Regions from separate parts of the Streptomyces sp. NPDC048481 genome, predicted to be linked through region 1. Evidence: riboswitches for the same ligand, from Rfam matches in the RefSeq annotation. Region 1 holds a riboswitch; each other region holds the start of a gene.

Evidence for each region. Region 1 has a riboswitch for cyclic di-AMP ahead of ACGFSH_RS10035 (transglycosylase SLT domain-containing protein). Riboswitches for the same ligand answer to the same signal wherever they lie in the genome.
Region 2: it holds a riboswitch for cyclic di-AMP, as region 1 does, so the genes downstream of both, ACGFSH_RS14005 (M23 family metallopeptidase) here and ACGFSH_RS10035 (transglycosylase SLT domain-containing protein) in region 1, are expected to answer to the same signal.
Region 3: it holds a riboswitch for cyclic di-AMP, as region 1 does, so the genes downstream of both, ACGFSH_RS28880 (peptidoglycan DD-metalloendopeptidase family protein) here and ACGFSH_RS10035 (transglycosylase SLT domain-containing protein) in region 1, are expected to answer to the same signal.
Region 4: it holds a riboswitch for cyclic di-AMP, as region 1 does, so the genes downstream of both, ACGFSH_RS17390 (transglycosylase family protein) here and ACGFSH_RS10035 (transglycosylase SLT domain-containing protein) in region 1, are expected to answer to the same signal.

Annotation. Positions count from the first base shown of each region.
Region 1 covers NZ_JBICXC010000002.1:851,051-858,762, forward strand. The annotation lists gene ACGFSH_RS10025 (outer membrane lipoprotein carrier protein LolA) at 1-1,175, opposite strand, end outside; gene ACGFSH_RS10030 (polyprenyl synthetase family protein) at 1,491-2,501, opposite strand; cyclic di-AMP (ydaO/yuaA leader) riboswitch at 3,558-3,780, shown strand; gene ACGFSH_RS10035 (transglycosylase SLT domain-containing protein) at 3,785-4,264, shown strand; gene ACGFSH_RS10040 (HAD family hydrolase) at 4,280-5,104, opposite strand; gene fahA (fumarylacetoacetase) at 5,527-6,738, shown strand; gene ACGFSH_RS10050 (M56 family metallopeptidase) at 7,397-7,712, shown strand, end outside.
Region 2 covers NZ_JBICXC010000003.1:726,459-734,170, forward strand. The annotation lists gene ACGFSH_RS13990 (MarR family winged helix-turn-helix transcriptional regulator) at 1-279, opposite strand, end outside; gene ACGFSH_RS13995 (dihydrofolate reductase family protein) at 352-1,479, shown strand; tRNA gene ACGFSH_RS14000 (tRNA-Met) at 1,570-1,643, shown strand; cyclic di-AMP (ydaO/yuaA leader) riboswitch at 1,948-2,114, shown strand; gene ACGFSH_RS14005 (M23 family metallopeptidase) at 2,124-3,149, shown strand; gene ACGFSH_RS14010 (aldo/keto reductase) at 3,340-4,284, shown strand; gene ACGFSH_RS14015 (PrsW family intramembrane metalloprotease) at 4,403-5,866, opposite strand; gene trmB (tRNA (guanosine(46)-N7)-methyltransferase TrmB) at 5,938-6,786, opposite strand; gene lhgO (L-2-hydroxyglutarate oxidase) at 7,053-7,712, opposite strand, start outside.
Region 3 covers NZ_JBICXC010000012.1:6,148-13,859, reverse strand. The annotation lists gene ACGFSH_RS28905 (MBL fold metallo-hydrolase) at 1-191, opposite strand, end outside; gene ACGFSH_RS28900 (Glu/Leu/Phe/Val dehydrogenase dimerization domain-containing protein) at 321-1,541, shown strand; gene ACGFSH_RS28895 (TetR/AcrR family transcriptional regulator) at 1,692-2,312, shown strand; gene ACGFSH_RS28890 (SIMPL domain-containing protein) at 2,321-3,190, opposite strand; gene ACGFSH_RS28885 (SGNH/GDSL hydrolase family protein) at 3,345-4,130, opposite strand; gene ACGFSH_RS28880 (peptidoglycan DD-metalloendopeptidase family protein) at 4,414-5,370, opposite strand; cyclic di-AMP (ydaO/yuaA leader) riboswitch at 5,375-5,568, opposite strand; gene ACGFSH_RS28875 (alpha-galactosidase) at 5,837-7,712, opposite strand, start outside.
Region 4 covers NZ_JBICXC010000005.1:89,546-97,257, reverse strand. The annotation lists gene ACGFSH_RS17405 (nucleoside triphosphate pyrophosphohydrolase) at 1-74, shown strand, start outside; gene ACGFSH_RS17400 (cytochrome P450) at 317-1,624, shown strand; gene ACGFSH_RS17395 (transglycosylase family protein) at 1,814-2,881, shown strand; cyclic di-AMP (ydaO/yuaA leader) riboswitch at 3,087-3,271, shown strand; gene ACGFSH_RS17390 (transglycosylase family protein) at 3,275-3,988, shown strand; gene eno (phosphopyruvate hydratase) at 4,349-5,644, shown strand; gene ACGFSH_RS17380 (septum formation initiator family protein) at 5,768-6,244, shown strand; gene ACGFSH_RS17375 (DUF501 domain-containing protein) at 6,266-6,832, shown strand; gene ACGFSH_RS17370 (exopolyphosphatase) at 6,829-7,712, shown strand, end outside.

The sequences.
Region 1 (7,712 bases):
GTGCCGGAGCCGAAGTCGCCGCTCACCTTGTCGCCGAGGGAGCCCAGGAAGCCACCGAGGTCGCCGCCCGCGGTGGAGCCCGAGGGCACGCCCTCGCCGCCCGTGTCGAAGGCCGCGACGGACGTCCAGCCCTCACCGATGACCTTCATGCCCTCGTCACCGGCTCCACCGCCGAGGCCCTGGCCGAACCCGCCGAACCCGTCGAACCCGTCGTGCCCGGGAGCGGGTTCGGCTCCCCGGCCGCCCTTGCCGCTGCCGTCGTGGCCCTCGCCGGCCGCGCCCTCGGTGACCTTCGCGCCCTTGGGGGCGGTGAAGTCGAAGGTGGACGCGGCGGGCTTCGCGAAGTGCACCTGGGTGAAGCCGGCGTCCACGACGGCGGCGCCGCCGCTCGCGGGGGTCAGCGTGAACTTCAGCGGCAGGCCCGTCTCCGCGTCCACGGCGACGCTGATCGCGCCCACGGTGGAGCCGGACTGCTTCGGCTTGACGAGCAGCTTGTACGCGTCGCGGCCCGCGACCTGGACCGTGCCGTCGACGGTCACGGAGGTCGTCTTGTCGACCGCCTTGAGCGCGTCCTCGGTGAGGTCCTTCGGCGTGGCCGGGACCGGGGTGCGCCCCTTGCCCGGCTCCTTGCCCGCGCTCTCGTCGACGGTGGAGTGGTAGACCTCGTTGGACGCGCTGTCGTACCCCCACACGTTCTTGCCGTTGTGGACGACGCTGTACTCGGCGGCCCGCTCCAGCAGCGAGACCTTCTGCCGGTCCGGGCCGTCGGCCGCGACGCGCAGGGTGTGCGTGCCGGACGCCAGCTCGGTGAGCTTGGCCTGGGGGTCGGCGGACGAGCCGTCGCCGCCCTGCGCCGCTCCGGAGAGCAGCCCGCTCTCCAGCCCGCCGAGGTCGGGCAGCCCGAGGTCGGTGGTGATCTTCACCGTTCCGGACAGCTGCTGCACGTCCGAGGCGGCGATCTTGTCGAGGAGCTGCTGCGCGGTGATCTTCGGCAGGTCGGGGTCGCCGGAGTCGGCGAGCGCCGGGACGAGCCCGATCGTCGCCGCCGCGACACCGATCACGGTGACCGGAACGACGTACCGTGCGGCCTTGCGGCGTCGGAGGCGCAGGTCGTCGGCCTCCCCGCCGGTCGCCTCCCCGCCGGTCATGGTGGCGTCGGATTCCTTCGGTGCCATGTGTGCCTTACCTCCGTCGTCGGCGGCGGCTGGTCGTCTCGCGCTGCGTTCCCCGCCCCAAGCCGCCATTCTCACCCGAATCGGTGAGGAGTGGTGTTTTCCGTAGTCCCCATCTGACCAAATCAGCCGACGACAGGCGTCAACCCGAGGGCTCAACTCCACATACGCCTGCGGTATGACACGACCCTGACGTGACGGGGACGGCCCGTAGGGGTGCGGAGGGCGGGCACCCCTGACGGGACGGGAGGAAGCAGGGAAGAGGGGACGGCGAGGCAGGCAGAGGGGGAGGCGGATCAGGAGGCAGAGCAGGCGGGGTCAGCCCGCCCGGTGGACCACCGCGTCGCAGAGCTCCATCAGGGCGGCCTTGGCGTCGCACTCCCGCAGCGGCGCCAGCGCGGCGCGCGCGTCCTTGGCGTACCGCACGGTGTCCCGGCGGGCCTGCTCCAGGGCCGGGTGGGCCCGGAGCGCCGTGAGGGCCTCGTCGAGGCGGGCGTCGTCGCTGAGGTCGGAGTCCAGCAGCTCGCACAGCGCGATGTCCTCGGGCAGCGCCAGCCGCGCCGCACGCTCGCGCAGCCGCAGCACCGGCAGCGTGGGCACGCCCTCGCGCAGGTCCGTGCCGGGCGTCTTGCCCGACTCGCGCGAGTCGGACGCGATGTCCAGGACGTCGTCCGCCAGCTGGAACGCGACGCCCAGCCGCTCGCCGTACTGCGTCAGGACGTCGACGACCGTCTCGTCGGCGCCCGACATCATCGCCCCGAACCGGCAGGCCACCGCCACCAGCGAGCCCGTCTTGCCGCCGAGGACGTCGAGGTAGTGGTCGACCGGATCCCGGCCGTCCGTCGGACCGGCCGTCTCCAGGATCTGCCCGGTGACCAGCCGCTCGAACGCCTCCGCCTGCACCCGCACCGCCTCCGGGCCGAGGTCGGCCAGGATGTGGGAGGCGCGGGCGAAGAGGAAGTCGCCCGTGAGGACGGCGACGGAGTTCCCCCAGCGGGCGTTGGCGCTGGGCACCCCGCGCCGCACGGCGGCCTCGTCCATCACGTCGTCGTGGTACAGCGTGGCCAGGTGGGTCAGCTCCACCACCACGGCCGACGGCACGACACCCGGCGCGTGCTTGTCCCCGAACTGCGACGCGAGCACCACGAGCAGCGGCCGGAACCGCTTCCCGCCCGCCCGCACGAGGTGCTGGGCGGCCTCCGTGATGAAGGGGACCTCACTCTTGGTGGCCTCGAGCAAGCCTTCCTCGACAGCCGCCAATCCGGCCTGGACATCGGCTTCCAGAGCCTGGTCCCGCACGCTCAGCCCGAACGGCCCGACGACGGTCACGAGGGGTCTCCTGTCTGCTGGTGTCCACTGGCGATTACGCGGTTTGTCGATAGGTCGCTGCCACCACTCAAGTCAGCGTATCCGGTCACGTTTCGATCACCGATAGCCCCCACGTCCCCCGGGCTCGAATGGGCTCGCCCGGGAAGCGTCTCCGTCAGGCGGGGCGGTACCGGATTCCACCTGCCGAGTTCCTGATCAGCTCGTACGCCGGGCATCCGCCGGAACACCCATCGGATTACCCCGGCGCCGCGAATCATGCGGCCGCACGCGGCCGCCCCCGGCCACAGACCCGCACAAGCCCGACCACATACCCGCACACACCGGGCCGCAGACCCGCACACACCGGGCCGCAGACCCGCACACACCGGACGCCGGACCCGCACACGACGGGTCGCGGATCCCCACCCGCGGACGCCGGAGCCACACGCCCCCGACGCCGGACCGCCCGCCCCCGTCCCGCCGACCGCTCACCCTTGAGCACGGACCCGCACGCGCGCGAAGGCATCAGGGCGGGCTCACGCTGCCCACGCGCGCCTGCGCCCCCCGCCTCCCGCCGGACCCGGCCCGCACCCACCCACCCCACCCGGCGTGACGACTATCACGCGCCTCCCCCTCCGCGACCGTCGCCCGCTCCCCGCCCCCGGGGCGATGGCGCCACCTCCCTGAAAGAGCGGAGCGGCCTCCCCGAAAGGGCGGAGCGGCCTCCCCGAAAGGGCGGAGCAGCCCACTGGAACGGGCGGAGCAGCCGCCCTCGGCGGGCGGCGCGACGCGACATGGCGGACGACAGCTCATCGGCATTCTTTTAACTACGAGTTGGGGCTAATGCCCGTTTCGCCGCCCTTGTGGACCCGGGTGAGTTGGCTCACTCCACGAGACCGGTCCACACCGGCCCGCTCTTCACCGATTCTCCGCACGCCTCAAGCAAGTTGACCCTTTGCACCCACAAAGGATCAAGCACCCCATAGACCGCAGACCAAGGTCAATAGGGGTGATCTGTGAATCCGGTACTTGTTCCGGACATGTGCTCTCGCATACGTTCCCGGCCTGTCGGGCGGACGCCTAATCCTGCCGCCGCCCATGACACCCATCGAGAACGCACGGCAGGAGCGGGGGAACCAGGTAAGTCGCCGCAACGGATGTTCCTGACGTCCCGGATGTTTTCCGGACGTTCAGGGCGGTCCGTCGCGGCTCGGGGTGAAGTCGCGACCGTCAGGACGCGACCGGGCAGCTCCCCGCCCGAACCCGACAGCTCACCTCGCAGGCGCTGGAGAGGAAAAACCGTCATGCCCGCTGCCGCTCACCGCCGCACCCGCACCGCCCGCCTCGCCCGCAAGCTCGCCGTCGCCGGCACCGGAGTCGCCGTGCTGGCACTCCCGCTCATCGGCGCCAGCACCGCCTCCGCCGCGACCCCGACCGTCGCGACCGCCACCAGCCTGGGGTACTCCAACAACCTCGACGGGTGGATCCGCGCCTCGCTGCACGTCATGGCGCAGCACGGCATCCCGGGGACGTACAACGGCATCTACCGCAACGTCATCCGCGAGTCGTCCGGCAACCCCTACGCCATCAACCTGTGGGACTCCAACGCGGCCGCGGGCATTCCCTCCAAGGGCCTGCTCCAGGTCATCGACCCCACCTTCCGCGCCTACCACGTCGACGGCACGTCCTGGGACTCCTACGACCCGGTCGCGAACATCACCGCCGCCTGCAACTACGCGGCCGCCCGCTACGGCTCCATCGACAACGTCTTCAGCGCGTACTGACAGCCGGCCCCCGGCTCAGGGAAACAGTCTTTCGAGGACGACGGCCACGCCGTCGTCCTCGTTCGACGTCGTGACCTCGTCGGCCATCGCCTTGAGTTCCGGGTGCGCGTTGGCCATCGCGACACCGCGGGCCGCCCAGTCGAACATCGGGATGTCGTTGGGCATGTCCCCGAAGGCGACGGTGTCCTCGGGCCGCAGCCCCAGGTGTTCGGCGGCCAGCGCCAGCCCGGTCGCCTTGGTGACCCCGCAGGGCTGGAGTTCCACCGTGCCCGGCCCCGACATGGTGACCGTCGCGAGCGAGCCGACCACCGAGCGGGCCGTCGCCGCCAACTCGTCGTCCGACAGGAACGGGTGGCGCAGCAGCACCTTGCTGATCGGCTCGCACCACAGGTCGTCGCGGCGGCCGACGCGCAGGGCGGGCAGCGTGGGGTGCGGCATCCGGTAGCCCGGCTCGATGAGCGTCAACCCGTCGACGCCGTCCTGGTCGACGGCCGCGTACAGCTGCCCGACCTCCGCCTCGATCTTGCCGAGCGCGGTCTCGGCCAGCTCCCGGTCCAGGGTGACCGACCACAGCAGACGGTCCGCACCGGCGTCGTACAGCTGCGCCCCCTGTCCGCACACCGCGAGCCCCCTGCTGTGCAGGCGGTCGAGCAGCGGGCGCACGCGGGGCGCGGGGCGTCCCGTCACCACCAGGTGGCGTGCGCCGGCGGCCGTCACCCGCGCGAGCGCGTCGAGGGACCGGTCGGAGAAGGTGTCGTCGCCGCGGAGCAGCGTTCCGTCCAGGTCGGTGGCGATGAGGGCGTACGCGGTGCGCGCGGCATATGCGGTGGGTGCGGCCATGATCAGAGAATACGGACCCCGCACCCCCCGGGTTCGACGGGAACCGAACAGCGACCGGGTCCGGTCCGGTTCTGCCAACTCCCCTCCAACGACTGACCGACGGTGGCTGACGACCGGCTCGAAGAAGCGCCTTTCCGGCACCCGCCCGGCCGGGCGGGTGCGTGGTCGGCCGGGTGCCGCGCGGTCGGGCGGCGCGTGCCCGGCCGGGCGTCGCGTGGTCGGCCGCGCCCGCAGCGCCTCCCCCGCCACCGCCCGGCGCTTCCGCCCGGCGCCGCCTCGACGGCCCGCCCCCGTGTCGCTTCCCCGAGGTCGGCCGTAACGTGTGGCCCGGCTCGGCGCACCCGCGGCATCCGCGCGGAATCCGGCGGGCTCACCTGGCGAGCACCACAGAGCGCACGAACACGAAAGAGAGGCAGTACCCGATGCCCCCCTTCGACCTTGCCGAGGGCGATCCCTTCGGTCCGCACAACCTGCCGTACGGCGTCTTCTCGCTGCCGGGCTCCGCCGAGCGGACCGTCGGCGTCCGGCTCGGCGACCACGTCCTCGACGCGGGTGCGGCGGCCCGCGCGCTCGGCTCGTCCCACGCCGAGCTGCTCGCGGCGCCGACCCTCAACCCGCTGATGGCGGCGGGCCGTCCGGTCTGGACGCAGGTGCGTCGCGAGCTGACGGAGTGGGTGACGAGCCCGGCGCACCGGGCCACCGTCGAGCCCCTCTTCCGGCCCCTGTCCGCTGTGACCCTGCACCTCCCCTTCGAGGTCGCCGACTACGTCGACTTCTACTCCTCCGAGCACCACGCCCGGAACGTCGGCGCGATCTTCCGCCCGGACACCCCCGACACGCTGCTGCCCAACTGGAAGCACCTGCCGATCGGTTACCACGGACGGTCCGGCACCGTCGTCGTCTCCGGCACGGACGTCGTACGGCCCTCGGGCCAGCGCAAGGGCCCCTCCGACCCGGCCCCCGTCTTCGGCCCCTCCGTGCGGCTCGACATCGAGGCCGAGGTCGGATTCGTGGTCGGGACGCCCTCGCCGCAGGGCAGCCCGGTCGCCATGAGCGACTTCCGGGAGCACGTGTTCGGCCTGTGCCTGCTCAACGACTGGTCGGCCCGTGACCTCCAGGCATGGGAGTACGTCCCGCTCGGCCCGTTCCTGGCCAAGTCGTTCGCCACCTCCGTCTCGGCGTGGATCACCCCGCTGGAGGCGCTGGACGCCGCGCGGGTGGCTCCTCCGGCGCGCACCCACGCCCTCCTCCCCTACCTGGACGACGCGGCCGCCGAGCCCGCCGGTTACGACCTGCGGATCTCCGTCGCGCTGAACGGTCACACGGTCTCCGAGCCGCCCTTCGCCACCATGTACTGGACGGCCGCCCAGCAGCTCGCCCACCTCACCGTCAACGGCGCGTCCCTGCGCACCGGAGACCTGTACGGCTCGGGCACGGTCAGCGGCCCGGAGCCCGACCAGCGCGGTTCTCTCCTGGAGATGACCTGGAACGGCCGCGACCCGCTCGAACTCCCCGACGGCAAGAGGACGTTCCTGGAGGACGGCGACGTCGTGACCCTCTCCGCCCAGGCCCCCGGCCCCGCCGGCATCCCGGTGGGCCTGGGCGAGGTGAGCGGACGAATCATCGCCGGCTAGGGCCCGGGCCCAGGCCCCCGGCCTCGGCCTCGGCCCCGGCGCGCAGTCACCCAGGCGGCCGGGGTGCGCCGGGCGGGCAGGCAGCCATGCAGGGGGAGAGGCGGGCAGGCGGCGGGCAGACACCCGGGCGGGCAGTCGAGACCCCGGCGCAGGAGCAGAGCGGCGGAGCGGCGGAGCGGCGGAGCGGCAACTGCGTACCTGCGCACCCGGCGGGACCGGCGCAGGCTCAGGACCGGTCGGGCAGGGCGGCCCGGCGGAGTGACCTTGCGGGGTGCCCCTCGGGCCCGGCCGCCCGTCCCGGGGGCCGGGGGCCGGGTCTGAAGGCCGGGGGCCGGGGCCGTGGTCCTGAAGGGCCGGGGCCTGCACCCAGGGCCGGGGCCTGCGCCCAGGGGCGCATACCCGGACGCCGCCCAGTCGCCCCGAGTGCCCCGGCCGCCCTGACCTGCCCCCGACCCGCGCCGGCCTGCCTCGGCCTCCTACCAAGGCCGAATCGGAGCGCCTTCGTGGGCTGACTCGGGGGATAACCGGCGTCATACTGGCGACGGGCACGGTTCTCGGGCCGGGCCCGCCGCCCGTGGCGGAACCGCGCGCGTGAGCGAGCGCTACGCCCCGCGCGACCGGCACGCCCCCTTCCCGACCAGGATCCGGAGCCCGTGGCATGACTGTCTGCCTGCTCCTGCTCAGCGTCGTCGCGCTGACGGCCGCCGTGCCGGTCCCGCGTGCGCTCACCCGCTCCGCCTGGCCCGAGCGGGAGCCGGTGGTGGGGCTGTGGGTGTGGCAATGCCTGGTCGCCACCGTCCTGCTGTGCTGTCTGACCGCCCTGGTGCTGGGCGCGGCGGCCGTCTTCCACACCGTCCGCGTGCGGGTCTTCGCGCCGGCGCCGCCGTCGGTCACCGAGGCGTACGACCTGTCGGCCTCCTCGCCGTGGACGGCGACGCTCACCCTGCTGCTGGCCTGCGGGGCCGCCTGGACGA
Region 2 (7,712 bases), on a different contig from region 1:
CCACCGGCACTCCTCGCGCCGCACCAGTCCGTCCTTCTCCAGCCGGGACACCGCGTAGGTCAGCCGGCTGCGGGTGATCTTCAGCCGCTCCGCGAGGTCGGTCATCCGCAGCCGCCGCTCCGGGGTCTCGGAGAGGTTGGCGAGGATGGAGTAGTACGGATGGGGCATGCCCGCGTCCTGCTGGAGCTGCCGGTCGATCGCGTCCTCCAGCAGGAGGTAGCCGGCAACGTACGCGCGCCAGGCGCGCTGCTCCTCGGGGGTGAGCCAGCGGGTCGTCATGCCCCCAGTGTAGGTTTGTTTCAAACTTGAACCAAGATCGCCGTCGGAAGACACCAGCCCGGGAGCACGTAGATGCCGTACCCGTACGTCCTGCTGTCCGCCGCCGTCTCCCTCGACGGCTACCTGGACGACACCGGCCCCGAGCGGCTGCTGCTCTCGAGCCCCGCCGACTTCGACCGCGTCGACGCCGTACGGGCCTCCGTGGACGCCATCCTGATCGGCGCCGGCACGATCCGCGCCGACAACCCCCGGCTCCTCGTGAACTCCCCCGAGCGCCGCGCCGCCCGCGTCGCCGCCGGACGGCCGCCGTACCCCCTCAAGGTCACCGTCAGCGGCTCCGGCGACCTGGACCCCGACGCGAACTTCTGGCACACGGGCGGCGCGAAGGCCCTGTACACGACGGACAAGGGCGCCGAACGGGCCCGCGCGCTCGGCATCGCCGCCGACGTCGTCCCGCTCGGTCCCGACCTGGACTGGCGCCGCCTCCTCACCCACCTCCACGACGAACTCGGCGTGCGACGCCTCATGGTCGAAGGCGGCGGAACCGTCCACACCCAGCTGCTCCGGCAAGGGCTGGCCGACGAACTCCAGCTCGTCCTCGCCCCGCTGTTCGTGGGCGACCCGGACGCGCCCCGCCTCTTCGGACCCGGCGGCTACCAGGGCGGACGCCTGCGCCTGGTGGAGACCCGGCGCATCGAGGACGTCGTCCTGCACCGCTACGAGCCCACCGCCCCCGGCGCCGGACCGCTCGCCGCCGCGGCCGACCGGCACTGGCTCGCCCTGGCCTGCGAGCTGGCCGCCCAGTGCCCGCCCTCGGACACGGCGTTCAGCGTCGGCGCGGTGATCGTCGCCGCCGACGGGACGGAACTCGCCCGCGGGCACTCCCGCGAGGCCGGCGACCCGCTCGCGCACGCCGAGGAGGCCGCCCTCGCCAAGATCGGCCCCGCCGACCCGCGCCTGCGCACGGCCACCGTCTACAGCAGCCTCGAACCCTGCGCCCGCCGCTCCTCCCGCCCCGCCCCCTGCGCCCGGCTCATCCTCGACGCGGGCGTGCGCCGGGTGGTCACGGCCTGGCGGGAACCGGACACCTTCGTGACCGAGGCGGACGGCGCCGGTCTGCTGACGGCCGCGGGCGTCGACGTCCTCCTCCTGCCGGAGTACGAGGAGCGGGCGAAGGCCCCCAACCGGCACCTGGTGTGAGGCGTCCGGGTGCGAGGCGTCCTGGTGCCAGGCGTCCGGGGAGCGTGGTCATCGGGGCCCCGGAAGTAGCGTAGACTGGAGTCACAACGACGCGGGGTGGAGCAGCTCGGTAGCTCGCTGGGCTCATAACCCAGAGGTCGCAGGTTCAAATCCTGTCCCCGCTACTGAAGGCCGAGGGCCGGAATCCGAAAGGGTTCCGGCCCTCGGTGCGTTCCCCCCCCGAGCTTCCCCTCACGGTCCGTGAGCGTACGGCCGCCCTGTGCGCGGGCGCTGAGTCGCCGTCAGAACGCCTGTGGCCACGGGGGCGTACGAGGACGGGGTCAACTCGCCCGTTTTCGGCCGCTGATGGCCTGAAAGTCCAGGTCGGAAATGTTGTTGATCAAGCAGAAGAGCTTGGAAACCCACCCCCGGGTCTATTAACGTTCGATAACGCAGCGCGGCCGTCCCAGCCGGCACCAGAGCCGGCTCCGTGCGCACGCGCCGAATCCCGCAAGGGAACCGGGGAACCACCACCTTGGGGTGAATCACGCGGAAGCCGTCGTGAACTCGTAGAGTCCACGGCCGGTATACGCGCGTAGGAGACCTTCCCGCTCCGAACCCGTCAGCTAACCCGGTAGGCGACGGAAGGAAAGGAGCGCGCCCGCGTGGCGTCCAACCCGCCTGCCCCCGAGGCCCCGTACGCGCCGAGCCAGCGGTCCGCCGACTCCTTCGGCTACGGCGACTACCGCACCGACGAGGGCCCCTGGGAGGAGTGGAACCCCACCGCGGACTCCGTCCGCCCGGTCCGGGGCAAGCACCGGGTGGCCAAGCAGCGCGGCGGCGGGTTCGCCCGCAGCTCCACCGTCCTCGGCGTCGGCGTCATAGCCGCGGTCAGCGCGGGCGGGATGGCCAGCGCCAACACCGGCAAGGCCCCGGTCTCCATCTCGATACCGGACCTGCCGAACGTCGGCTCCCTCATCTCCGACGACGAACCCGCCCCGCAGACCGCGTCCGCCCTGACCGCCTTCGGGTCCGAGACCGCCGCCGACACCTACGACAGCGGCGCCGCCGACGCGGGCGAGGCCCTGCGCAGCCGGATCATGGCGCAGGTCGAGTCGCAGCACACCCAGTACGAGGTCAAGGCGGCGGCCGCCGCGAAGAAGGCCGAGGCCGACGCCGTCGCCAAGGCCGAGAAGGAAGCGCGGGCCAAGGCCGCCGCCGCGAAGAAGAAGGCCGCCGAGGAAGCCGCCGAGAAGGCCGAGGCCGCGCGCCTCGCCGAACTGGCCAAGCAGTACACGCTGCCGACCTCCTCCTACACGATCACCTCGACCTTCGGACAGGCCGGCTCCCTCTGGTCCTCCGGCTACCACACCGGTCTGGACTTCGCCGCGCCCACCGGCACCCTCATCAAGGCCGTCCACAGCGGCACCGTCACCGAGGCGGGCTGGGCCGGTTCCTACGGCTACCGCACCATCCTCACTCTGGACGACGGCACCGAGCTGTGGTTCTGCCACCAGTCGTCGATCAACGTCAGCGTCGGCCAGAAAGTGGCCACCGGTGACGTGATCGGCCGCGTGGGCGCGACCGGCAACGTCACCGGCGCCCACCTCCACCTCGAGGTGCACCCGGACGGCAACCCCACCGGCATCGACCCGGCGGCCTGGCTGCGCGGCAAGGGCCTCAACCCCTGAGACACCCCCTGGGGCGTCCGTCGGGGACGTCCCGCAGGACGCCCTGGAGCACGCGGCGGGGGACGCCGTCGTGGACACCCCGGAAGCCGCGCCGGGCAGGCCCTGGGGTACCGGGTGCGGTGCCGTTGTTCACATGTTGTTCGCGGTGCGGGCGGAATGGGCGCGGCCGTCGTGGCCGTTGAGTTGAACCATGACTGTTCTGCGCACTCTCGGCTCCTCCGACCTCGAGGTCTTCCCGCTCGCCCTCGGCGGCAACGTCTTCGGCTGGACCGCGGACGAGACGGCCTCCTTCGCCGTGCTCGACGCCTACGCGGCCGCGGGCGGCAACTTCGTCGACACCGCCGACTCCTACTCGGCCTGGGCCGACGGCAACTCGGGCGGTGAGTCGGAGACCGTCATCGGCAGGTGGGTGAAGGCGCGGGGCAACCGCGACGACGTGGTCATCGCCACCAAGGTGAGCCAGCACCCCGAGTTCCCCGGCCTGTCCGCCGACAACATCAAGGCCGCAGCCGACGCCTCGCTCCGTCGGCTGGGCACCGACCGCATCGACCTCTACTACACGCACTTCGACAAGACCGAGGTGCCGGTCGAGGAGATCGTCGGCGCGCTCGACGAGCTGGTGCGGGCGGGCAAGGTGCGGCACATCGCCGCCTCCAACATCTCTCCCGAGCGCCTCCAGGAGTCCCTGGAGTTCTCCGACCGCGAGGGTCTGGCCCGGTACGTCGTCCTCCAGCCCCACTACAACCTGGTCTCGCGCGACACGTACGAGGGCCGCCTCCAGGACGTCGCCGCCCGCTTCGGCCTCGCCGCCGTCCCGTACTACGCGCTGGCCTCCGGCTTCCTCACCGGCAAGTACCGGCCCGGCACGACCGTGCGGAGCGCCCGTTCCGGCGGCGCCGCCAAGTACCTCGACACGGAGCGGGGACGCCGGGTCCTGAGCGCCCTGGACGAGGTCGCCGCGGCCCACGACGCCGAGGTCGCCACGGTCGCCCTGGCCTGGCTCGCCGCGCAGCCGACGGTGGCCGCGCCGATCGCCTCCGCCCGCACGGCCGAGCAGCTGCCCGCGCTGCTGGCACTGGCGGACCTGGAACTGACGACCACGGAACTCGACGCGCTGACGCGGGCCTCGGCCTGATCCGGGATCCTGCGGGCTGATCCGGGACCCTGCGGGTCGCGGCCGGCCCGGCCCTCGGGCTGAGGGGCTGCGGTGAAGCGGCTTCGGTCCGAAGCAGGCGTCGGCTCGCGCCCGTGCTCTAGCGGTACGGGTAGGGGAAGGGGCTCGGGCCCGCGGGGTGGCCGGGGCCGCCGTGGCCGGGGGGCGGACCGGCCGGGCCGGACGGGCCCGCGTAGCCCGCGCCCGGCGGATACCCGTAGCCGTACCCGTAGCCCGGTCCGGGGCCGGCGGCCTGGCCGTACGGCTGGAGCGGACCGGGGCCCGGACCGTACCCGTAGGCCCCGTACACCGGCCAGGGCGGCGCAGCCACCGGCACCGCAGGAGCCGTCATGCGGGCCGCGTGGTCCAGCGCGGGCCGGGCGATGTCCTTGCGCCGCCACAGCTCGTTCAGCAGCTCCCGCTCCCGGACCACGAAGTCCGCGTCGGCGCGCCCGCGCCGGCCCCGGTGCCGCAGGAACGCGAGCGACGTCGCGTACGCCTCGTACCTGGCGACCTCCCGTGCCGCCGCCTTGCCCAGATGGCGGCCCGCGTGTTCCCTGGCCAGCCGCCGGGCCCGCATCGAGCCGAGGGCGAACGGCTCCGCCGGTGCGAGCCAGCCGGCGGCCGCGTAGGCGGGCAGCTCCTCGCGCACGGTGCGCAGCTCCCGCTGCCGGGTCCACACCACCAGCCAGGTCAGCAGCCCGAGCGCGGGCAGCATGAACGCCGCGTACACCGCGAAGAACCCGAACTCGCCGAACGTGGAGGAGCCGTTCCACAGGGCGTGCATGCCCATCGCGAGCAGCAGTCCGCCCAGCGGGAGCAGCACGCGCCGTACGTGCCGGCGGGCCCCGGACTGCGCGGCGACGCCGAAGCCGAGCCCGGTGAGCACGGTGAACAGGGGGTGCGCGAACGGCGACATGATGACGCGGACGAAGAAGGTCGCGGCGGTGACGGAGGCGATGCCGGTGTCGCCCGTGAGCTGGTCGGTGCCGAAGGCGGTGCCCAGGTAGAGGATGTTCTCGGTGAACGCGAAGCCGGTGGCGGTGGTCCCGGCTATGACGACTCCGTCGACGACGCCGGTGAAGTCCCGTCTGCGGAAGAGGAACACGAGCAGCACGGCCGCCGCTTTGGCGGACTCCTCGACGATCGGCGCTATGACGGTCGCCCCGAGCGTGTCCGCGCCGGACGGATCGGCCGTGGCGGTGGCTATCCACCGGGTGGCGAAGCTGTTGGCGACGATGGCTATCAGCGCCGCCGCGCACGCGCCCCAGGCGAAGGCGAAGACCAGGTTCCGCCAGGGGCCCGGCTCGACCCGGTCGAGCCAGCGGAACGCGGCGACGAGCAGCGGCACGGGCAGCACCGCGAGGCCCAGTCCCACGAGGAAGCCCTCGGTCCCGGTCTGTTCGCGCACCAGGGCGAGGATCACCAGCCCGGACAGGGTGAGCAGGGTGATCAGCGCGCCGTACCGCACCCACCTGCGCTGCCACCAGTGCGCGTGCCTGAGCACACCGTCCTCGGGGGCTCCGCCGGGCGGATGCGGCGGGTAGGGCGGAAACGGACTGATGGCCACGGCATCGACCCTAACGAGGGAGGGGACTGTGGTGCGGGGGCGGTCGGTCGGCGGCCCTTGACCGGTCAGCGGTCCCCGGCCCGGACGCGATGCTGTACGCGACGGAAGAGCAGATCGTTCACCACGTGACCCTTGTCCAGCCCCTGGCCCTCGAAACGGGTGAGCGGACGGAACTCGGGCCGGGGCGCGAATCCGCCCTCGGGCCGGGTGTTCTCGAAGGCGGGGTGCGCGGTGAGCACCTCGAGCATCTGTTCCGCGTACGGTTCCCAGTCCGTGGCGCAGTGCACGATCGCGCCCGGCCTGAGCCGCGTCGCGGCCAGGTCGAGGAACTCCGGCTGGATGAGACGCCGCTTGTGGTGGCGCTTCTTGGGCCAGGGGTCGGGGAAGTAGACGCGCAGCCCGTCGAGCGAGTCCTCCGGCAGCATCTCGCGCAGCAGGATGATCGCGTCGCCGTTGGCGACCCGGATGTTGGTGAGTCCGTGATGGTCCGCGAGGTTGAGCAGATTGCCCTGGCCGGGCGTGTGCACGTCCACGGCGAGGATGTCGGTCCCCGGATCGGCGGCCGCCATCTGCGCGGTCGCCTCGCCCATGCCGAAGCCGATCTCCAGCACGACCGGTCGGTCGCCCGCGCCGAACAGGGCGGCGAGGTCGACGGGGTGCCCGTCGATGTCCAGCCCCCACTTGGCCCACAGCCGTTGCAGCGCGTCCGCCTGCCCGGCCGTCACCCGGCTGCGGCGGGGCTGGAAGCTGCGGATCCGCCGCTCGAAGTGCGACCCGGCGGGGTCGGCCTTCGGCCCGTCGGGGAAGCGGGGCTCCCCCTTGGCGCGGGTGTGCCGGACGGACTCACCCGGGTGGTGGTGCTCGTCGCCGGGGGAGGGCTGAGGGGCTGCGGGGGTGTTCACGGAATCAGACACAGTGGGGACGATTTTACGGGGGCGGGGCGAGTGGCTGCGGCGCGGAGCCGCCGGGGTGCGGGGCCGCCCCGCGCGCGAGTGCGTCCCGCGCACCGAGCGCGTCACGCGCCTCGCGCGGGGCGAGCGGGCCCTGTGGGTCACCGGGGCCTGCCGGCCGCGCGCTCGGGCGGGCCGGTCCGGGCGAGCAGGGCGGTGCGCACGGCCGGGCGGTGCGCACGACGGGGCGGTGCGCGACCTGGCGGCGCGGCGACGGCGCCTGTCGCGGCTCATGTGCCGTTCAGGGCGAGCAGTGCTCTGCGGGCCACCTCCCGGCCGATGGGCAGCGAGGCCGTCGCCGCCGGGGAGGGGGCGTTCAGCACGTGGACGGCCCGGCGGCCCTCCCGGATGAGGAAGTCGTCGACCAGACCGCCGTTGCGGAGCACGGCCTGCGCGCGCACGCCGGCCGCCGTCCGCACCAGGTCGTCCTCCTCGACCGCCGGCAGCAGCCGGCGCACCGCGTCGACGAACGCCGCCTTGGACACCGACCGCCGCAGCTCGCCCAGCCCGTAGCGCCAGTGCCGGCGGCCCATCCGCCACACCCCGGGCCAGGCCGCCGTCCCCATGGCCTCCCGCGGCCGTACGACGCCCCACCCGTAACCCTCGCGGGCCAGCGCCGGCACGGCATTGGGGCCGACGTGCACACCGCCGTCGATGCCCCTGGTCAGATGCACCCCGAGGAAGGGGAAGGCGGGATCGGGCACCGGGTAGACCAGTCCGCGCACCAGGCCGGGCCGGGTCAGCTCGTAGTACTCACCCCGGAACGGCACGATCCGCACCTCGGGCTCGTCACCCGTCAGCCGGGCGATCTCGTCGCAGTACAGACCGGCGCAGTTCACCAGGACCCGGCCCCGTACGACGTCCCCGCGCGCGGTGAGCACGGCCACCCC
Region 3 (7,712 bases), on a different contig from region 1:
AAGACCTTGGCGAAGTCGAGGGCCGAGCCCGAGGGGCGGGTCCGCGCCGGGCCGCCGGGGTTCACGAAGACCCCGTCCTTGTAGTGCGGCGATCTGCGGATGCGCGCGAGGCGCTCACCGCGGGGATCCGCACCGAAGGCCTCGGGCTGCAGAGCGCGGAGCCCGGAGCTCAGGGAACGGAAACCGGACACGGTACCTCCAGGTGGAGTCGCTGAGGCATTCCATTATGGTCGCCGCCCGCGACAACGCGTTGACAGGCCCCGCCGCCGCTCCCGATACTGACCCACCGTTCAGTTGCCACCCCCGGTCGAGGAGCCCGAGTGACCTCACCCTTCCTGTCCCTCACCTGGACCGACCACCTCACCGGCCGCCGGGGCTTCCTGGTCGTCGACCGGCTCGTGCGCGGCGTCTGCAGCGGCGGCCTGCGCATGCGGGCGGGCTGCACCCTGGACGAGGTCGCCGGACTCGCCCGCGGCATGAGCCTCAAGGAGGCCCTGCACTACGACCCCGCGGCGCGCTACGTCCCGCTGGGCGGCGCCAAGGGCGGCATCGACTGCGACCCCCGCGACCCGGAGGCCTACGGGCTCCTGGTGCGCTACCTGCGGGCGATGCGCCCGTACGTGGAGAGCTGCTGGACCACCGGCGAGGACCTGGGACTGACCCAGGACCTGGTGGACCGTGCCGTCGCGGAGGTGGGGCTGGTGTCCTGCGTGCAGGCGGTGCACCCGCTGCTCGACGACGAGGCGGCCGCCCGGGCCCGGCTGGCGGCCGCCTTCACCGTCGAGGTCGGCGGCATCGGCCTGGACGAGCTGGTCGGCGGCTGCGGGGTCGCCGAGTCCGTGCTGACCGCCCTGGACCGGGCCGGGGCGGCGCACACCGGCGCCCGCGTCGCGCTCCAGGGCTTCGGCACCATGGGCGGCGCCACCGCCCGCTTCCTCACGCGCGCGGGCCTGACCGTGGTGGCCGTCGCCGACGTCAAGGGCACCGTGGCCAATCCGGCGGGGCTCGACGTCGAGGCGCTGCTCGCCGCTCGGGACGCCCACGGCGCCGTGGACCGGGGCGCTCTGCGGCCCGGCGACCGCGAGCTGCCGGACGACGCCTGGCTGTCGGTGGAGGCGGAGGTGCTCGTCCCGGCCGCCGTGTCGTACGCGATCGGGGTCGAGGAGCAGGAGCGGATCGGCGCTTGCGTGCGGTGGATAGCCGAGGCGGCCAACATGCCCGTCACACCGCAGGCGGAGACGCTGCTGCACGCGCGCGGGGTGAGCGTGCTGCCGGACGTCGTCGTCAACTCCGGCACCAACGCCTGGTGGTGGTGGACGCTCTTCGGCGACATCGGCGCGGACGCGCGGGAGGCCTTCGCGCACACCCGCCGGTCCATGCGCGCCCTGGTCGAACTCGTGCTCACGCGCGCGGAGGCCGACGGGACGACGCCACGCGCCGCCGCGCACGCGATCGCCGAACAACGTCTGCCGGTGATCACACACCGCTTCGGCACGTACGGCTCCGGGACGTACGACTCCGGGACACCGCGCCGGGCGTGAGGATTTCGCGTTCGGCGTTCGGCGTTCGGCATTCGGCGTGCGGCATTCGGCGTGCGGCATTCGGCGTGCGGCATCCGGCGTGCGGCTGCGGGGTCGCCGTGCCACGAAGCCGCCTCCCTCTCGTCCGAGGCCACGGACTAGGGTGTCCGCGTGGCGAGGGTCCGGTTGAGTGTGGCCGAGCGGCGCGAGGAGCTGCTGCGGGCGGCCATCGAGCAGATCGAGGCGCGGGGCGTGGCGGCGGTCAGGATCGCCGACGTCGCCGCGGCGCTCGGCGTGAGCAACGCCCTGGTGCTCTACCACTTCTCGACCAAGGAGCGGCTCGTCGCCGAGGCGTTCGCCCATGCCGCCCAGGACGACCTGGCGCATCTGCGCAAGCTGGTCGGCCGGCGGACGACGGCGCTGCGCCGGCTGCGCGCGGCCGTGCGCTGGTACGCGCCCACGGGGCAGGCCAAGGGCTGGCGGCTGTGGATCGAGGGCTGGGCCGTGTCTCTGCGCGAACCGGCGTTGCGGGAGGTGGCCCGGGGGCTGGACCAGGAGTGGAAGGCCGCCCTCGTCGAGGTCATCGCCGAGGGCGTTGCGGCGGGCGAGTTCCCGTGCCCGGACCCGGCCGGCTCGGCCCTGCGTCTGACGGCCCTGCTGGACGGGCTCGCCGTGCAGGTGACGTCCTACGACGGCGCGCTGTCCCGCGCGCGGGCGCAGGAGTGGGTCGACGAGGCGCTCGACCGTGAACTGGGCCTGTCCCCGGGAGCGCCGGACGCCTCGACGCGCTGAGCGGCCGGTCAGTCGAGTGCGTAGACCGCCGTCACCGTCGCCCCGGCCCGGATCTCACCCGGGGCGACCGGAACGGCGCCGGTGCTCGCGCCTGAGGTCTCCCCGGGCGGCGGCACGGGGCGCGGGTAGGTCGAGGCGTCCTCGCTGAGGGAGACCAGCGCGCCCAGCCGGCGGCCGCTGAGGCGGGCGTACTGCTCCGCCTTGGCGTGGGCGTCGGCGTGCGCTGCCGCACGGGCGCGGGCCTGGAGCGGAGCGGGGTCGGAGACGTCGAAGACGACGGAGTCGACGCGGGCCGCGGCGCCGGCCGCGTCGGTCACCGCCTGAAGGACCGCGCCGGTCCTCGCCACCTCGCGGACCGTCACCGTGAAGGACTGGGCCGCCTGATAGCCCGTCAACCGGGGGGCGCCGTCCGTGTAGTCGTGCAGGGGGGTGAGGGTGACGCTCCGCGTGTGGATGTCCCTTTCGGCGACGCCCTGGGCCCGGACGGCGGCCAGCAGCGCGGCGGCGGCCTGGTTCTGCGCGTCCAGGGCGGACTGCGAGGTCTTGGCGGAGGTCTCGACCCCGGCGCCGACCACCGCGAGGTCGGGTGGCGCGCTCGCACTGCCCTCCCCGGTCACCGTCACGGTCGCGGGCGCGGTCGCGGGCGCGGTCGCCGGCCCGGGCACGGGCGCGGAGGGAGCGGGATCCGGCGCGGGAACGGGAGTGGACTCGGGAACGGGAGCGGCCCCCGGGACGGGCGTGGGCTCGGCGTGCGCGGGCCGCGGTGCGGCCGCCGGGCGGGCGGCGAGCGCGAGCGCCGGGGCCGCGCCGAGCACCGGGACGCCGAGGGCGAGCAGACAGACGACGGCCGCGGCGACGGAGCGACGGGGAAGAGGCATGCGGGACCGGTCCTCGGGGTGTCGGACGTCAGCGGGGGGGGGCGGGTGCGGTCATCCCAGCACCCGCCCCTGCGCGCGCGGGGACGCCACTCCCGTCCGGTCACCTCACTGGTGGAGCGGCCGGCCGCCCGGGACCGACGGCCGGTCGCGCCCGTCAGGCGACGGCGGAGATCCGCATCCTGATGTCGTCCGGCTTCAGCGTGCCCTTGGCGACCACGTGGTCGCCGGAGGACTCCCCGCGCAGCCGGCGGCCGATCCACGGCACGAGGTACTCGCGCGCCCAGTGCACGTCGTCGCGCCGCACCTCGAGGGTGCCGCGCGGCGGGAGCACCGGCCAGGGCTGCTCCGGGTCGGCCGGCACCTCCAGGCCCAGGACCTGGCCGGCGCGCAGCGCCACGCGCGTGTGCCCCTCCGGGGAGAGGTGCAGCCGGTCGCCGTCCCAGGCCCTGCGGTCCTGGACGGACTTCAGGGACCACAGGTCGAGCACCGGACAGCCGTAGCGGTCGGCGACGGCGCGCACATGTCCGTTGTACGTGGCGATCTTGCCGCGCAGGTGCTTGAGCACGGGGACGCCACGGGTGTCGAAGCCGGTGGTCACCATGACGGTGCCGGCGACGGCGCTCAGGGCCGAGATCGCGCGCTCGAAGCGCTCGGCGACCTCGTCCGGGTCGGTGCCGGGACGGAGGATGTCGTTGCCGCCCGCGCAGAAGGAGACCAGGTCCGGGGCGAGTTCCACGGCCCTGGGGAGCTGGTCCTCCATGATCTGGTCGAGCAGCTTTCCGCGGACCGCGAGGTTGGTGTAGTCGAAGTCGCCTTCGGGCCGCCGGTCGGCGAGGAGGACCGCGAACCGGTCCGCCCAGCCGACGAAGGCCCCGTCCGGGCCGGGGTCGCCTACGCCCTCGGTGAAGCTGTCCCCCACCGCCACGTACGACCCGATCACTGATCTGTTGTCACTCTTCGAATCGTCTGCCACAGCAGTTCATGATTCACCTTCGAATGTGACTTACGCGACCGTAGGCAGGTGTTGACGGTCGGTGAGATAAGCCACTCCTAAAGAATTTGCCAACCAGGGAATAGGCGATCGCGCCGGGACGCCGTCGGTCCGCGACGGCTCCGCGCGGTGCGGGACCGGTGGCGTGCGGACAGCACGAAGGCCGGGCCCCGGATACTTCGATCGGTGGGGCCCGGCCTTCGGCTGCGTGTCAGGCGGGGTTGCCGGGGGGTCAGCCGACGGAGACGCCGTGCGCGCGCAGGTAGGCGATCGGGTCCACGTCGGAGCCGTAGTCCGGCGTGGTGCGGATCTCGAAGTGCAGGTGCGGACCGGTGACGTTGCCGGTCGCCCCGGAGAGGCCGACCTGCTGGCCCGCGGTCACGGTCTGGCCGGCCGAGACCGAGAGCTGGGAGAGGTGGGCGTACTGGGCGTAGTAGCCGTCGGCGAGCCTGATGACGACCTGGTTGCCGTACGCGCCGCCCCAGCCCGCGGACACGACGGTGCCCGCGCCCACGGCCTTCAGGGTGGTGCCGGTGGGGACGACGAAGTCCGTGCCCGTGTGATAGCCGCTGGACCACATGCTGCCCGACTGGTGGTACGGGGTGCCGACGACGGCCCCGGACACCGGCAGGACGTAACCGCCGGCGTTGCTCTCGGCGGCCTGGGTCGTCTTCGAGGAGGAGGCCGGCGCCTTCGACGCGGAGGACTGCGAAGCCTTCGACGAACCCGTGGCGGACTGCGACTTGGGGGCCGCGGACCGGGAGGACGACGAGCCGGACGGCTGGTGGGCGCCGGAGGCGGCCTTCTTGCCGATCGACAGCCGGAGGCCGGGGTGGATCAGCGACGGGTCGTCGCCGACGACCGCGCGGTTGTCGCGGTAGAGCCGCTGCCAGCCGCCGCTGACGTTCTGCTCGTCCGCGATCTTCGAGAGGTAGTCGCCGGACCGCACGGTGTACGTCTTCGCGGTGGCGGTCTTGCGGGTCGTCCCGGCGGCCTGGACGGCCTTTTCCGGGGCCGTCTGCGCGACGGACTGCGCGGACGTCTGCGCAACCGACCCGGGGGTGGCGGCGTGAGCGCCGGAGGCGCCCATCAGCGGCAGGGCGAGTGCGGCTCCGCCCGTTCCGGCGACGGCTATGGAGCGGGTGAGACGCTGGGCCTTGGGACGGCGGTGCTTACCCTTCGCGGGCATGACGGATTCCTCTCCGGCGCCTGCGAGGTGAGCTGTCGGGTGCGGGCTGGAGATGCCCGGCCGCGCCGAGGCGCGACTTGACCCCTAGCCTGTTCCGGGAACCGGAACAGGCGGTTGTGCCTGTGGGTCCCCCGCTCCTGCCATGCACGGGTGAGTGTGCGGGATCCGGGCGGTGGCAGGATTCGGCGTCCGTCCGGATTGGGGTGGAACGTAAGCGACCCGGACGCACGGAGACAAGCGAAGGTTGCACGGTTCACGCGTTTCTCTTGATCCCCGCCGGGCATCCCCCGTCACCCTGCGTGAAACAAGTGCCTCTCTCCCCCTCAAGGCACAGGAGAACCCTGCGAATTACGTGAACATGACGCACGACGTACGGTCACCGATATGACGCTGCTCACGTGACGGTGCTCCAGGTTCCCTTACTTCCCGGCGAGTTGGAACTAAGGCTTCAATTCGGACAGAAAGCTCAGATGCGACGCAGGCGGATAACCGTCGCATCGAGGTCGCCGCGCAGCCCGGTCCGCAGTCCGTGATGCAGCAGCACCGCACCCCGGTGCACTTCGCCCGTTTCACGGCATTCGTACGACGCCGTCGGGTCGAGTCCGCGCAGCCGCAGGGCGGGGACGGGCTCGCCGTACCGCTGGGCCTGCAGCCAGGCGAGGACGACGCTCTCGTCGCCGCGCACGTACTGCACGGCGCTCAGCCCGCCCGCCGGAGGGCGCAGCCGGTAGAGGTCGCCCTGCTGCACGAGCGGCCGGATGTCCTTGTAGAGATCCACCCAGCGACGCGCTTCGGCGAGTTCGTCCTCGCTCCACTCGGAGAGGTCGCCGCCGACGCCGAGGACCCCCGCCATGGCGCTGACGAACCGGAAGCGCAGCGAGCTCACCCTGCCGTTGAGCTGGGCGTTGGGGCTGTCGGTGACCCATGCGGCCATGACGCGCGCGGGATGGATCTGACTGAAGCCGTGCTGGATGTCGAGCCGGTCGAGCGGGTCGGTGTTGTCGGAGGTCCACACCTGGTCGGTGCGGCTCATGATGCCGAGGTCGACGCGCCCGCCGCCGCCCGAGCAGGACTCGAAGGCGACGCCGGGGTGGGCCTCCCGCAGCCGGTCCAGCAGGCGGTACAGGGCCCGCACGTGGTCGACCCACAGGCGCTGCGGATAGGCGTCGTCCGGCCAGCCGGCGTCGGTGAAGCACCGGTTGAAGTCCCACTTGACGTAGTCGATCGGGGCGCTGGAGAGCAGCCCGTGGAGCTGCTCCCAGAGGTACTCCTGGACGTCCTCCCGCGCGAGGTTCAGCATGAGCTGATTGCGGAACTCCGTACGCTTTCGTCCCGGTTGGAACTGCACCCAGTCGGGGTGCGCCCGGTAGAGGTCGCTGTCGGGGTTGACCATCTCGGGCTCGACCCAGATGCCGAACCGCATGCCGAGGGCGTGCACCTGGTCCGCGAGGGGCTTGAGCCCGTGGGGGAAGCGGTCGGGGTTGGCGTGCCAGTCGCCCAGTCCGGCGTGGTCGCCGGTGCGCGCCCCGAACCAGCCGTCGTCGACGACGAAGAGCTCGACGCCGATCGCCGCGGCCCGCCGGGCGAGGGCCGCCTGCTGCTCCTCGGAGATGTCGAAGTAGGTCGCCTCCCAGGAGTTGAACAGCACCGGCCGGTCCTGCTCGGCGTCCGGGATGACGTGCGCGCGCTGGTAGGCGTGCCAGGCGCGGCTCGCCCCGCCGAAGCCGGCGTCGCTCCACAGCCCGGCGAAGACGGGCGTGGTGAAGGCCTCGCCCGCGGTGAGGCGCAGCAGGCCCGAGTCGTCGTATCCGGCGCCGCCGGTGATCTGCACGCGCGCGTCGGGGAGTTGGGCGACGGCGATCCGCCAGGAGCCGGACCAGGCCAGCGCGCAGCCGTAGACCTCGCCGCGCTCCTCGGTGGCGTCGGTGTCGAGGGCGACCCAGGGCAGGTGCTGGTGTCCGGTGTGGCCGCGGCGGCTGCCGATGACCTTCTCGCCGTAGGTGAGCGGGGACCGCGTCAGCCGCGACTCGGCGGCCCAGCGGCCGTGCAGCTGGGACAGCCGCCAGGCGTCGCGCAGCGGCAGGGTCCAGGTGGCCGAGTCGGCGCGCAGCAGCTCCAGGGGCTGTGTGCCCTCGTTGCGCACGGTGGCCCACCGCTCGACGACGTCGCCGCGCATCCGGTAGTGCAGGGTGAGCGCGAGGCCGGCGTCGCGAAAGCGCAGCCGCAGCTCGTCGCCGTCGCTCTCGTGGGCCTCGAAGGCCCACTCGGTGCCGCGCCGCTGCTCGGTGCGCACGGACAGGGCGGGCCGCACGAAGCGGGGGCCGCCCTCGACCGGGTACTCC
Region 4 (7,712 bases), on a different contig from region 1:
AGGCGGCGCTCCGCGCGGCGGCCCGCGCCTACCGCGACGCGATCCGCGCCACCGAAGGCATACCGCAGGAGTAGCACGGCCGCCCTTCGCGCCCGCGGCGGGCCGAGCGGGCGGGCGGCGGCGCGGGCCGAGCGTGCGGGGCGAGCGTGCGGTGGCTGACCACTTCCCGCCGCCTGCCCGGCCCGCCCCACGCCGACCCGCGGTTCGCCCCGCCCGCCTCCTCGCTCGCCCCTGCCACCCCCGCCCGACGGAACGCGTCCTCGCTCGCCCCCCGCCTGACGGAACGCGTCCTCCGGTGTCCGGCTACCGTCGTGGAGTGACCAACCCGCCCCGCCCCCAGGCCGACGTCCCGCCCGCTCCCGAGTTGTTCACCTGGGAGTTCGCCACCGACCCCTACCCGGCCTATGCCTGGCTGCGCGAGCACGCGCCCGTGCATCGCACGCGACTGCCCAGCGGTGTCGAGGCATGGCTGGTCACGCGGTACGCCGACGCGAAGGAGGCTCTCGCCGACCAGCGGCTGTCGAAGAATCCGGCGCACCACGACGAGCCCGCGCACGCGAAGGGGAAGACGGGCATCCCCGGCGAGCGCAAGGCCGAGCTGATGACGCATCTGCTGAACATCGACCCGCCCGACCACACCCGGCTGCGCCGCCTGGTCAGCAAGGCGTTCACGCCCCGCCGGGTCGCCGAGTTCGCGCCCCGGGTGCAGGAGCTGACCGATCAGCTGCTGGACCGGTTCACGGAGCGGGGCGAGGCCGACCTGATCCACGACTTCGCCTTCCCGCTGCCCATCTACGCCATCTGCGACCTGCTGGGCGTCCCGCGCGAGGACCAGGACGACTTCCGGGACTGGGCGGGCATGATGATCCGGCACGGCGGCGGGCCGCGCGGCGGGGTCGCGCGGTCGGTGAAGAAGATGCGCGGGTATCTGCTGGAGCTGATCCACCGCAAGCGCGCGGAGCTGCCCGCCCGGCCGGCGCCGGGCGAGGACCTCATCTCGGGCCTCATCCGCGCCTCCGACCACGGTGAGCACCTCACCGAGAACGAGGCCGCGGCCATGGCGTTCATCCTGCTGTTCGCGGGCTTCGAGACGACGGTCAACCTCATCGGCAACGGCGCCTACGCCCTCCTCACCCACCCCGAGCAGCGTGCGCGCCTTCAGAGGTCGCTCGCCGGGGATGACGACCCCACCCTGCTGGAGACGGGCATCGAGGAACTCCTGCGCTACGACGGGCCCGTGGAACTGGCGACGTGGCGGTTCGCGACCGAGCCGCTGCGGATCGGCGGGCAGGACATCGCGCCGGGCGACCCGGTCCTCGTCGTCCTCGCGGCGGCGGACCGCGATCCCGCGCGGTTCGCGGATCCCGATGTGCTGGATCTGTCCCGCCGTGACAACCAGCACCTCGGTTACGGCCACGGCATCCACTACTGCCTGGGTGCGCCGCTGGCCCGGCTGGAGGGACGGACCGCGCTCGCCACTCTCCTCACGCGGCTGCCAGACCTCCGACTGGCGGCGGATCCGGCCGAGTTGAGGTGGCGGGGCGGGCTCATCATGCGCGGGCTGCGGACGTTGCCGGTGGAGTTCGCCCCGGAACGCTCCGGCACCGGACAGGTCCGGATCTGAGCGAAAGTCAGCCGGAGTGTGACCGTTCGACGGAGCAAACGTGACCGGTCCTCAACTCTGTGATCTTCACGTGATCTGCGCGGCATGAACTTGTGACAAGTGATCGTCTGCCTATACGTTCACTCGTCAGCGCGACGGGCCGGTCTCGGACGTCGCGCCGGTCACTGCTGTCCAGAGAAAGGCCCTCGCATGCTCTCCGGGAACGGTCGGCACCGTCGCCCCCGTCAGGCTCCGGCCCTCCTCGTCGCGGCCGGGGTGACCGGTTCGGCCATCGCCATCCCGCTGCTGGCCGCCTCCGGCGCCAGCGCCGCCGACGGCACGGTGTGGGACAAGGTGGCGCAGTGCGAGACCGGCGGCTCGTGGAGCGCCGACAAGGGTGACGGCGAGTTCGGCGGTCTGAGCCTCAGCCAGAAGGACTGGGAGACGTACGGGGGGCTCGACTACGCGGCCCGTCCCGACCTGGCCAGCCGCAACCAGCAGATCGCGGTGGCCCAGAAGGTGCTCGCGGCGCAGGGCATCGGCGCGTGGGGGACCTGCGGGCTGACGTCCGGTCTCACCAAGGCGAACGGCGCGCTGCCCGTGGACACGGGCCTGGCGGACGACTCCTCCGGCTCGGCCTCCTCCGGACTGTCCGATCTGTCCCGGGGGCTGTCCGGATCGTCCGGTTCCGGCTCGTCGGACTCGACGGGCTCCTCCGGCGGTTCGGGTGACGGCTCGTCCGGCGCGGGCGGATCGTCCGACTCGTCCGACTCGACCACCGATCCCACCGGTTCGCCTTCGGAGTCCGCTTCCTCCTCTTCCTCGGCTTCGTCCTCTTCGTCCCCTTCGGCCTCTTCCTCCGCCGCGGGCGAGTCCACCGGCTCCGCCGCGGGCAAGGGGGCGGGCGCTACGGGCGACGGATCGCCCACGGTCTCCCCGGAAGTGAACGAGTCGGACAATTCGGGCCAGGAGGTGGGCTCTTGGAGTCTCGTCGACACCGGCTCCCTCGGCTCCGGCCGGCACCGTGGGCCCACGGCCGACGAGAACACGGCCAAGAGCGCCACGGACGTCGCGCCGAGCGGCACCGCCCCCGCCACCGCCGGCCGGCACGCCGCGGCCACCTACGTCGTCCAGGAGGGGGACTCGCTCGCGTCCATCGCCGACTCCCTTGGCCTCGACGGCGGATGGCGTGCCCTGTACGCCGAGAACAGGAGCCTCATCGGCGACGACCCGAGCGACATCGCACCCGGTCAGACGCTCGACACAGGGGTCGAATAGGGCGCAAAACCCGGTAAATACAGCGGGAGTTCACGTCACACTTCGCGCCTAATGTCCGCTTTGGTGAAAGTGTGGGATGAGTCTCAGAAGCCCTGATCGTCTTTGAAATTCGGCGGATCACGTGTCTACGGTCGAGGCCGCTCGGCAACCCGAGCCCCGGCCGTCGCAACGCCGAATCCTGCCAGCGGCAGCCCGGGAACAGTCGTCGCGTCAAGCGCCGTAGGCAGGAGCGGGGGACCCAAGGTAAGTGCCGGGACCGGCTGTAGAGGCTGGATCCGGCTTGGGGTGAAGCCGCCCCTCCGGGAAGCATCGCTTCCGCGGAGGAGCGGCCGGGCAACTCACACGGCCCGAACCCGACAGCTCACCTCGCAGGCGTCGGTGAGGGGATCCACCATGCTGTTTTCCGCCAAGGGCAAGCACCGTCGTCCGTCCAAGGCCACCCGCGCCGCCGCTCTGGCCGGCGTCACCGGTGTCGCCATCGCCGCCCCGCTGATGGCGGCCGGCAACGCCTCCGCCGCCACCGCCTCCGAGTGGGACACGGTCGCCCAGTGCGAGTCCGGCGGCAACTGGTCCATCAACACCGGCAACGGCTACTACGGCGGCCTGCAGTTCTCCGCCTCCACCTGGGCCGCGTACGGCGGCACGCAGTACGCCGCGCAGGCCAACCAGGCCTCCAAGTCGCAGCAGATCTCCGTCGCCGAGAAGGTCCTCGCCTCCCAGGGCAAGGGCGCCTGGCCGGTGTGCGGCACGGGCCTGTCCGGCGCCTCGTACAACGGCGGCTCCGACTCCTCGAACTCCTCCGGTTCGTCCAGCTCCTCCAACTCCTCGGACAGCGGCGCCAGTGCCCGCTCGACCGAGAAGCAGAGCGCCTCGCGCTCCACCGACCGCCCGGCCGCCACCAAGAAGTCCAAGACGGTCACCACCCCGACCGGCAAGAAGGTCAAGAAGGGCGACGGCGAGTACAAGGTCGTCAAGGGCGACACCCTCAGCTCCATCGCCGAGAAGCACAAGGTCAAGGGCGGCTGGCACAAGCTGTTCGAGCTGAACAAGGACATCGTCGAGGACGCGAACCTCATCTTCCCGGGTCAGCAGCTGCACCTGAAGTGACAGCCGGCTCCCCGGCGAGCCCCAGCGCCCCCACGGCCGAGGCCCGCACACTGAGGGCCTCATGAGGACCCGGTGAGGGCCGCCCCCGTCCCCACGGGCTCCCCGCTCCGGTGCGTGTTCCCCCGTACGCACCGGAGCGGGGTTTCTCTGTGTCCGGGCGCCCGTCCGCGGGCCTCCGGCGGCCTTTCTCGGCCACCCCCTTTGTTCCGGGCGTGAACAATAGGTACGGTCTCTCTGTCCACGGGACGGTCGGTCGGCTGCCGACGGCCCGGGGACGGTTAGGCTCTAGCCGCAAGGCCCGTCGCGGTCCGTCATGGCCCGCGGGGCCCCGCACAACCAGCGTCACATCCCAAGAAGGAGATGCTCGTGCCGTCCATCGACGTCGTCGTAGCCCGGGAAATCCTGGACTCCCGAGGCAACCCCACGGTCGAGGTCGAGGTCGGCCTCGACGACGGCAGCACGGGTCGTGCCGCCGTACCGTCCGGCGCTTCCACCGGCGCCTTCGAGGCCATCGAGCTCCGCGACGGCGACCCCAACCGCTACCACGGCAAGGGTGTCGAGAAGGCCGTCCTCGCCGTCATCGAGCAGATCGGCCCGGAGCTCGTCGGCTACGACGCCACCGAGCAGCGCCTGATCGACCAGGCCATGTTCGACCTGGACGCCACCGACAACAAGGGCTCCCTCGGCGCCAACGCCATCCTCGGCGTCTCGCTCGCCGTCGCCCACGCCGCCTCCGAGGCCAGCGACCTGCCGCTGTTCCGCTACCTGGGCGGCCCGAACGCGCACCTGCTGCCCGTTCCGATGATGAACATCCTGAACGGCGGCTCGCACGCCGACTCCAACGTGGACATCCAGGAGTTCATGATCGCCCCGATCGGCGCGGAGTCCTTCTCCGAGGCGCTGCGCTGGGGCGCCGAGGTCTACCACACCCTCAAGAAGGTGCTGAAGACCAAGGGCCTGTCCACCGGCCTCGGCGACGAGGGCGGCTTCGCCCCGAACCTGGAGTCCAACCGCGCCGCGCTCGACCTCATCATCGAGGCCATCCAGCAAGCCGGTTACGTCCCCGGCGAGCAGATCGCGCTCGCCCTCGACGTCGCCGCGTCCGAGTTCTACAAGGACGGCAAGTACGAGTTCGAGGGCAAGTCCCGCTCGGCCGCCGAGATGACGGAGTACTACGAGGAGCTCGTCTCCGCGTACCCGCTGGTCTCCATCGAGGACCCGCTGTTCGAGGACGACTGGGCCGGCTGGAAGGTCATCACCGACAAGCTGGGCGACAAGGTCCAGATCGTCGGCGACGACCTCTTCGTCACCAACCCCGAGCGCCTCGCCCGCGGCATCGAGGAGGGCTCCGCGAACGCCCTGCTCGTCAAGGTCAACCAGATCGGCTCGCTGACCGAGACCCTGGACGCCGTCGAGATGGCCCAGCGCAACGGCTTCAAGTGCATGATGTCCCACCGCTCCGGCGAGACCGAGGACGTCACCATCGCCGACCTCGCCGTCGCGGTGAACTGCGGTCAGATCAAGACCGGCGCCCCGGCCCGCTCGGATCGCGTCGCCAAGTACAACCAGCTGCTGCGCATCGAGGAGATCCTCGACGACGCCGCCGTGTACGCCGGCCGCAGCGCCTTCCCCCGGTTCCGCTCCGCGAACCAGTAGGCGCGGCGGCGGCGCAGCGCGCTGACCCCACGGGGTCAAGGCTCCGCCAGTCGTACGTACGTCCCCGTACTCGGTCCCGTACCGTGTGCGGGGACGTACGCACGTGAAGGGGAGGCGGAGCACATGCCCGTGAAGGACCGGGACCGGTTCTCCACCGCGACCAGGATCAAGCTGCTCGGCGAGCAGACCGCGGCCCGGGTCTACCGCTCCCAGACGAAGCGCCAGGCCCGCCGCTCACGGCTCACCGGGCGCGCCGCCCTGCTGGCGCTCGTCCTGTGCACGCTGATCGTCGCCCTGGCCTACCCGATGCGCCAGTACGTCTCCCAGCGCGCCGAGGTGGCCGACCTGCAACGCGAGAAACAGCAGGCCGGCGAGCGCGTACGGCAGCTGCGCGACCTGAAGGCGCGCTGGCAGGACGACGCGTACGCCGAGCAGCAGATCCGACAGCGGCTGCACTACGTGCTGCCGGGGGAGACCGGCTACATCGTCGTCGACCCGGACGCGGCCCGGCAGTCCCGCGCCGAGCTGGGGGCGGCGGACCGCCCCTGGTACTCGAACGTCTGGGACGGGGTCGACTCGTCGGACGCCTCCGACCAGTGACCGACCGATAGAAAGACAGGCATGGAAACAGCCCCGCCGACCACTCCGCGCACCGAGCCCACCGACGCGGACGTCGAGGCCTTCAAGCAGCAGCTGGGACGGCCGCCGCGCGGCCTGCGCGCGATCGCGCACCGCTGCCCGTGCGGGCAGCCGGACGTCGTCGAGACGGCCCCGCGGCTGCCCGACGGCACGCCCTTCCCGACGCTGTACTACCTGACGTGCCCGAAGGCCAACTCGGCGATCGGCACGCTCGAGGCGAACGGCGTGATGAAGGAGATGACCGAGCGGCTGCGGACCGACCCGGAGCTGGCCGCCTCCTACCGCGCCGCGCACGAGGACTACGTCCGGCGCCGGGACGAGATCGAGGAGCTGAAGAACTTCCCCAGCGCCGGCGGCATGCCGGACCGGGTGAAGTGCCTGCACGTGCTGGTGGCGCACTCGCTGGCGGCCGGCCCGGGCGTCAACCCGCTCGGCGACGAGGCGCTGGCGATGCTTCCGCAGTGGTGGAGCAAGGGCGCCTGCGTGACCCTCGCAGCCGGCCCGGCGGCGGACTCCGCGGCGAACTCCGAGGCGGGGGAGGAGCGGTGACGCGGGTCGCCGCCGTCGACTGCGGCACCAACTCCATCCGGCTGCTCGTCGCCGACGCCGATCCGCGGACCGGCGAGATCGTCGACCTGGACCGCCGGATGACGATCGTCCGGCTCGGCCAGGACGTCGACCGCACCGGACGGCTCGCCCCCGAGGCGCTGGAGCGGACCTTCGCCGCCTGCCGCGAGTACGCGGACGTCATCAAGGAACTCGGCGCGCAGCGGCTTCGTTTCGTCGCCACCTCCGCCTCCCGGGACGCGGAGAACCGGGACGAGTTCGTGCGCGGCGTGCTGGACATCCTGGGCGTCGAGCCCGAGGTCATCACCGGCGAGCAGGAGGCCGAGTTCTCCTTCACGGGGGCCACGAAGGAACTGGCCGGCCGCGACGACCTCACCCGGCCCTACCTGGTGGTCGACATCGGCGGCGGCTCGACCGAGTTCGTCGTCGGCGACGACCGGGTGCGCGCCGCCCGTTCCGTCGACGTGGGCTGCGTGCGGATGACCGAGCGGCACCTGGTCGTGGACGGGAAGGTCACCGACCCGCCGACCGAGCGCCAGATCGCGGCCATGCGCGCCGACATCGAGGCCGCCCTCGACGTCGCCGAGCGCACCGTGCCCCTGCGCGAGGCGCACACCCTGGTCGGCCTGGCCGGTTCGGTCACCACGGTCTCGGCGATCGCGCAGGGGCTGGCGGAATACGACTCTGCGGCCATCCACCACTCGCGCGTCTCGCACGAGAAGGTCCGCGAGATCACCGACCGGCTGCTGCGCTCGACGCACGCCGAGCGCGCGGCGATCGGCGCGATGCATCCGGGCCGGGTGGACGTGATCGGGGCGGGCGCGCTGGTGCTGCTGTCGGTCATGGAGCGGATCGGCGCGCG